2 regions of the Methylovirgula sp. genome follow, and region 2 is predicted to be linked to the other one. Evidence: predicted binding sites of a transcription regulator. Region 2 holds the regulator's gene; the other holds the start of a gene.
What was found. The regulator PhoB, encoded in region 2, activates phosphate uptake and scavenging genes when phosphate is short. The targets are predictions, from matches to a motif close to TGTCATNNANCTGTCAT.

Region 1 (3,411 bases), 850 kb from region 2:
ATGTTGAAAGAGAACGGACCGCCGCCCGAAGGCAAGTGGGCGGATATCGCGGTGCTGGAACCGGTGCGCGACTATAAGGCGCGCCATGCTTCGACGCTGCTGACGTTCGAAGCGACGGTCGACGCCGTCCAACAGATCGAGGCGCGGGAAAAGGTCTCGCAGGATGCCTTCTGACGGCGAGCTCAATGACTGGCAGCTTCTGCCGCGCCGCGGTGCGCATCTTCTGATCCGCGCCTATCAGCTCAGTCTTTCGGCTTTTATCGGCCGGTCTTGCCGGCATGAGCCGAGCTGTTCTGCCTATACAGATGAGGCGATTCAGCGGCATGGCCTTATCTTGGGGAGCCGCCTGGGCGCGGTCCGGATCTGTCGCTGTCATCCATGGGGAACTTCGGGCTACGATCCGGTCCCGGAGAAGGTTGTCCCGTTGCGGCGAAGGTTCGGAGTATTTTTCGCTCGTCCGCACAGGCGGTTCGAATGCGAGGCCGAAACCCCCAAAGCACCGAAGCAGTAAAGGCGCGTTTGGCCGCATCGCCAATTGACTGTCGTTGATCCGACAAATCCACTAAAAGACCGGCGTGTTTGTCGGGCTTTGCGAAGCCGTTGGGAATGAGGGAATGACGTGAGCGCAACCAATCCGCGTGTGGCCGATTATCCGGTCGATTTGCAATTTATCGGCCGCTGGTCACCGCGGGCGTTCACCGGCGAAGCAATTCCAGAGGCGGAATTGCGCAGTCTATTCGAGGCGGCGCGTTGGGCACCGTCGTCGTCCAATTTGCAGCCGTGGCGCTTTTTCTATGCTTTGCGCGGCACACCGGAATTCGACACGTTTCTCGGTCTTCTATTCGAAGGAAACCAGGTTTGGGCGAAGAATGCCGGCGCGTTGCTTGTGCTCGCCTCCAAGACGACGAACCTCCCGGCCGGGAGCGACACGCCGGTCACCACGCGCAGCCATTCGTTCGATACCGGTGCGGCGTGGGCTTATTTTGCGCTCGAAGCGCAGCGGCTCGGCTGGGCGACCCATGCGATGGGCGGGTTTGATGTCGCACGCACGGGACCGGCGCTGAATCTGCCGGAGGATTATCGTCCCGAAGCCGCTATCGCCGTCGGCCGCAAGGGTGATCCGAGCATTTTGCCGGAAGGTCTGCAGGCCCGCGAGCTGCCGAACGGCCGCAAGCCGCAAAGCGAATTCACATTCAGGGGCGGCTTCCCCGCCTAGCACATCCATCTCGGGAGAATTGCCATGAGCACCAAATTGAACCGGCCGCGCGAGATCATCGAATTCTGCCTCGCGCCACTCGGCATTTCCGAAACAAGCGAAGAATATAAAGAGGCGTTTCGCCGTCTGGAGCATGTCATCAAGACGTTCCAGCTCGCGGCGGCGCGGGAGAAGCAACCGGTCTCCGTCGACTTCACGCACATCAATACGATCACGATCGACGAGCGCGCGCACGGCGACGAGTGAAATTATCGTCTCGCACCGCGTAGCGAACTTGCGCCCGGCAACGCCCGTGATGTGTCTGAAAACCTTTATTTTATAAGGTTTTACGCGATATCGAAAAGGTGTGAACCTTTTCGCCGGTGCGTCGATATCGTGCGAAAGTCATGGTAACGTCATCAGTGGGAGGCAGCGTCGCCGGGCGAAGCGAAGGAGAGAGTGCCGTGCAGTCCAAAGGCGATCAGCTGAAACCCGTCGAAGTGGCAACCGAAGTCGAAGAGGCTGTTGAGGTTCCGCCGCCGGTCGATCCGGCGCTTACCGGTGATTCGTCGCCCGCGGCCTCGATCTCGATCATGGATAATATCGCCGAAGGAGCCGTACCGGATCCCGACCTCGTCCATTCGCCGGAGCGGTTCATCAATCGCGAATTGTCGTGGCTCGAATTCAACCGTCGCGTCCTGCAGGAGGCCTCGAATCGCAATCATCCTCTGCTGGAGCAATTGCGGTTCCTGTCGATCTCCGCCAACAACCTCGACGAATTCTTCATGGTCCGCGTTGCGGGCCTGCGCGGCCAGGTGCGGGCGGGTGTTTCGACACCGTCCGAGGACGGACTGACACCGGCCGAACAATTGGCCAAAATTCGCGAGCGTGTTGGCTTGGTTGCGGCCGAGCAGCAGAGGCGCTGGGGCGAGCTGCGCGCGGAATTGAAAGCCAATTCCATCGTTCTGCTTGAGGCGCGCGATCAAGAGCCCGCCGACATCGCGTGGCTCGAACAATATTTCCTGCAGCATGTCTTCCCGCTGCTGACGCCGCTGGCCGTCGATCCGGCGCATCCGTTCCCATTCATCCCCAATCTCGGCTTCACCGTCGCGCTCGAACTGGTCGAGCCACGCGAGAACCGGCATCTCAAAGCGCTGATACGTCTTCCGACCAAGGCGGACCGCTTTGTTCAATTGCCGCCGTCGGGAAACACCCAGCGTTTCATCGCCATTGAGACGCTTGTCGGCATGTTCACGCAGGCGCTGTTCCCCGGTTATCTGGTGCGCGGCTCCGGTATTTTCCGCGTCATCCGTGACAGCGATATCGAGGTCGAGGAAGAGGCTGAAGATCTTGTGCTGCTCTTCCAGACGGCGTTGAAGCGCCGCCGCCGCGGTTCGGTTATCCGGCTTGAAGTCGATGGGCGTATGCCGGAGCAATTGCGCAATTTTGTCGCCGAAGAACTCGACGTCGCCTACGACGAAATTTTCGTCCTGGATGGAATGCTGGCGCAGAACGAACTTTCGACGCTGATTGGCGCCGTCGATCGGCCGGAGTTGAAGTTCAAGCCGTATAATCCGCGGTTCCCCGAGCGGGTTCGCGAGAACGGCGGCGATTGCTTCGTCGCTATCAAACAGAAAGACCTCGTCGTCCATCATCCGTACGAGTCCTTCGACGTCGTCGTGCAATTTCTGAAACAGGCTGCGGCCGACCCGTCGGTGGTGGCGATCAAGCAGACGCTCTATCGTACATCGGCCGACAGTCCGATCGTCCGGGCGCTCATCGAGGCGGCGGAGGCCGGCAAATCGGTTACCGCGCTCGTCGAATTGAAGGCCCGCTTCGATGAAGAGGCCAACATCCGCTGGGCGCTCGATCTCGAACGCGCCGGTGCACAGGTGGTCTTCGGCTTCATCGCGCTCAAGACGCACGCCAAGCTGTCGATGGTCGTGCGGCGCGAAGGCAATGGCCTCGTAACCTACTGCCATCTCGGCACCGGCAATTACCATCCGGTGACGGCGCGCATTTACACTGACATTTCGTTCTTCACGGCCGATCCGGCAATCGCGAGCGATGTCTCACGCGTCTTCAATTACATCACCGGCTATGCCGAGCCGGCGCAATTGGAGCGCATGTCGATCTCGCCGATCAATTTGAAGAAGCGGCTGCTCGATCACATCGCGCGCGAGGCGGAATTGGCCCGCGCGGGCAAGCCGGCGGCG
Region 2 (3,411 bases):
ACCGAGCCCGTCACATCCAGCGTGCCACCATTGTTGACGGTCACATCGCTGCTGGTAATCGAACCCGTCACCTCCAGCGTTCCGCCGTTCACCGTCGTTGCGCCGCTATAGGTATTGGCACCGGTCAGCGTCAGCGTCCCCGGCCCATCCTGCACAATAGCGCCTAGTCCGCTGATTGTGTTGGCAAGAGTTACCGCAGAGCTCTGCACGAACGTGACGTTCGTGCTGGTCGTATCGAGCGCGATGCCGCCGTTCAGATGCCATGCGCCGGAGAGTGAAATTTCGTTGGCGCCGCCGGTGAATTCGATCGCGTCGGCCTGCGTCCCCGAGCCGCCATCGGCGAATCCGCCGGAGATTGTACCTGAATTGGTGACGGTCAGCCCGCTGCCGTCAATGCCGGCACCGCCAGCACCAGCGCTGTCAGTCCCAGCCCCGCCGTTACCGCCCTCAATCGTCCCCGAATTGATAATTGTGAGACCATTGAGCCCAGCGCCGCCAGCGTTGTCACCACCACCAATGGCGCCGCCTCTGAAGCCATTACCGCCGCTGCCAATACCTGCACCGCCACCACTACCGTCTTCGCCAATGTCGGTGCCGCCATCGCCGCCGGCGATGATACCGGAATTGATGATCGTGGAACTGGTAATCGTAAAGCCGGCGGCACCGCCGCTGTTACCGCCGGCGCCTGCACCGCCGCCACCGCCAATACCCGCGCCACCGCCGCCGCCGGCGAAGGTGGCCGCACCGCCCTGGATGGTGCCCGTATTCGTCAGTACATCAATCGTCCCGCTCCCAGGAGAGCCGGCATTGTCGCCGCCGCCGCCGCCGCCGACACCGGCGCCGCCGCCACCCTGGCCCAACCCTTGACCACCCGTCCCATTGCCGCCGTTGGCGCCGCCATGAGCGCCGCTGCCACCACTGCCGCCGCCGAAGCCACCACCACCACCGCCGCCGCCGTCGGTGGCGACGGTAGCACCATCGCCGCCAGTCACCTGCGCGAAGCTTTGCGCCGGCATAGCCACTGTGAACGTTCCGGCAAACACCAGAATCAGCGTGGCGGCGAAAACGGCTTTGGTCACAAGAGATCCCCGAACAATAATGCGCTGCGCGGCCGGTGTCCGATCACGGCGTGGAAATATATTTTAAGCCGCACGGGCCAGCGTAGCTTTTGACGTGAGCGGCACAATACGAGCTGGGTTCACAACGCCGTTATTAATGAGAACGCGGACGCTTTTCGGAATTCTGTTACACGGCGAACACACTCACGTATAAAGAATCCACGTGCTTCTGCGCATGGTCGAGGAGCAACAATGAATGCGGACCCATCGATCGCAGCAAAAGGCCGCCGCCAGCGTGCCCGTATCGCTGGCCGCCGCGCGGAAACCTGGGCCGCGCTCTATTTGCAGAAGGGTCCCGGTTCGAAATCCGCAGCGCGTAACACGGAAACCACGGTGGCCGTTAAGCTGCGATGATCTATGCAAGGCGGGGGTGGCCGAGCGTCGGCCACAGTATCGACCTGCAATCCTATTCGGTCTTGCCGAACGTCTCGTCGAAGGAATAGCCGGCGCCGCGGATCGTGCGGATCGGATCGCGCTCGCCGACCAGCGACAACGCCTTGCGCAGCCGGCCGACATGAACGTCGACGGTGCGCTCGTCGATCTCGGCCGAAAAACCCCAGATCGAATCCAGTAATTGCGCGCGCGAGAAGACGCGGCCGGGTTTGGCCATCAGATATTCGAGCAGGCGGAATTCGGTCGGTCCAAGATGGACGTTCCGATCGCCGCGGCTGACGCGCCAATTTTCCCGATCGAGCGCAAGATCGCCTGCAATAAGCAGCGCTGCGACACGATCCGGACGGGCGCGGCGCAGTAAGGCGCGTACGCGCGCCATCAGCTCGGGAACCGAGAATGGCTTGACGATATAATCGTCCGCGCCGATCGAGAGACCGCGCACCCGCTCGCTCTCGTCGCCGCGCGCTGTCAGCATGATGACTGGAAGGCTGCGCGTTGCATCGCGTGCCCGCATGCGCCGGCAGATTTCGAGCCCTGAGACGCCAGGCAGCATCCAATCGAGGATGACGAGATCGGGCGGCGACTCGACCAGCCGCAACTCCGCTTCGTCACCGCGCTCGACACGCTCGACGATGAAGCCCTCGGCTTCGAGATTATAGCTCAACAACAGGCTGAGCGCGGCCTCATCCTCCACGACAAGAATACGCGGCGGCGCGACGGCGGCGGAATTGACCCGGGGCGGCGCGGTTCGCACGTCTTGCTGCGAGCGCGCATCCGGAACTGAGACGATCTGATCGTTCATCTAGGACTCACTTCGGCATGGGCAGATAATCGGCCGCGGGCGAGGGGCCTTTCGGCCGATCCATCGGCAGACTTTCTCCGGTGACCAAATAGACAACTGTTTCCGCGATATTGGTGGAATGGTCGCCAATCCGCTCGATGTTCTTGGAGCAGAAGAGGAGATGCGCGCAGAACGAGATATTGCGCGGGTCTTCCATCATGAACGTCAGCAGGTCGCGGAAAACCGAATCTTCTAGCGCATCAAGTTCTACATCGTGCGTCCAGACCATGCGCGCGCGTTCAACATCGCGCAGTGCATAAGCATCGAGCGCGTCCTTCAACAGCATCGCGGCCGCCTCATGCATCGACTTCAGGCCGACTATGGCGCGGGGGAGCCGCGTCTCACCAGACAGCTTCAACGCCCGCTTCGCGATATTCTTGGCCAGATCGCCGACGCGTTCGAGATCGCCGGAAATACGGATCGCCGCGACGATCTCGCGCAAATCCGCCGCCAGCGGCTGGCGCTTGGCAATCGTCAGGATCGCCTGCTCTTCCACGTCGCGTTGCAGCACGTCGAGCCGCAAATCCATTGAGATCGTCACGCGCGCAAGATCGGAATCAAGCGTCGCGAGCGCATCCATCGCATTGCTCAGCATTTGCTCGGCGATGCCGCCCATTTCCGCGATCTTGCGGCCAAGGGCTTCGAGCTCGTCGTCGTAGGCTCTGACGGTATGATCGGTCATGGCAATAGGGTCCTGAAACCGGAAACCTCAGCCGAAGCGGCCGGTGACGTAATTCTGCGTCCGCTGGTTTTCGGGCGCGGTGAAGATTTGATGCGTCAGTCCAAACTCGACGAGCTCGCCGAGATACATGAAGGCCGTGTGTTCGGAGACGCGAACCGCCTGCTGCATGTTATGCGTGACGATGGCGATCGTGTACTTATCTTTCAGTTCGTCAATCAACTCTTCCACTTTCGCGGTGGAAATCGGATCGAGCGCCGAGCAGGGCTCGTCGAAAAGGATAACTTCCGGGTGGATGGCGACGGTGCGGGCGATGCACAGGCGCTGCTGCTGACCGCCGGAGAGCGACAGGCCGCTGGCGTTGAGCTTGTCCTTGACCT

Region 1: a site for PhoB is predicted at 1,599-1,615, ahead of WDN02_RS10720 (RNA degradosome polyphosphate kinase). Genes of this name have one in related genera too.

Annotation. Positions count from the first base shown of each region.
Region 1 covers NZ_JBBCGP010000001.1:2,190,907-2,194,317, forward strand. The annotation lists gene WDN02_RS10700 (iron-sulfur cluster assembly scaffold protein) at 1-174, shown strand, start outside; gene yidD (membrane protein insertion efficiency factor YidD) at 164-511, shown strand; gene WDN02_RS10710 (nitroreductase family protein) at 620-1,216, shown strand; gene WDN02_RS10715 (hypothetical protein) at 1,241-1,462, shown strand; gene WDN02_RS10720 (RNA degradosome polyphosphate kinase) at 1,789-3,411, shown strand, end outside.
Region 2 covers NZ_JBBCGP010000001.1:1,344,926-1,348,336, reverse strand. The annotation lists gene WDN02_RS06630 (autotransporter domain-containing protein) at 1-1,079, opposite strand, end outside; gene WDN02_RS06625 (hypothetical protein) at 1,311-1,472, shown strand; gene phoB (phosphate regulon transcriptional regulator PhoB) at 1,525-2,313, opposite strand; gene phoU (phosphate signaling complex protein PhoU) at 2,321-3,034, opposite strand; gene pstB (phosphate ABC transporter ATP-binding protein PstB) at 3,062-3,411, opposite strand, start outside.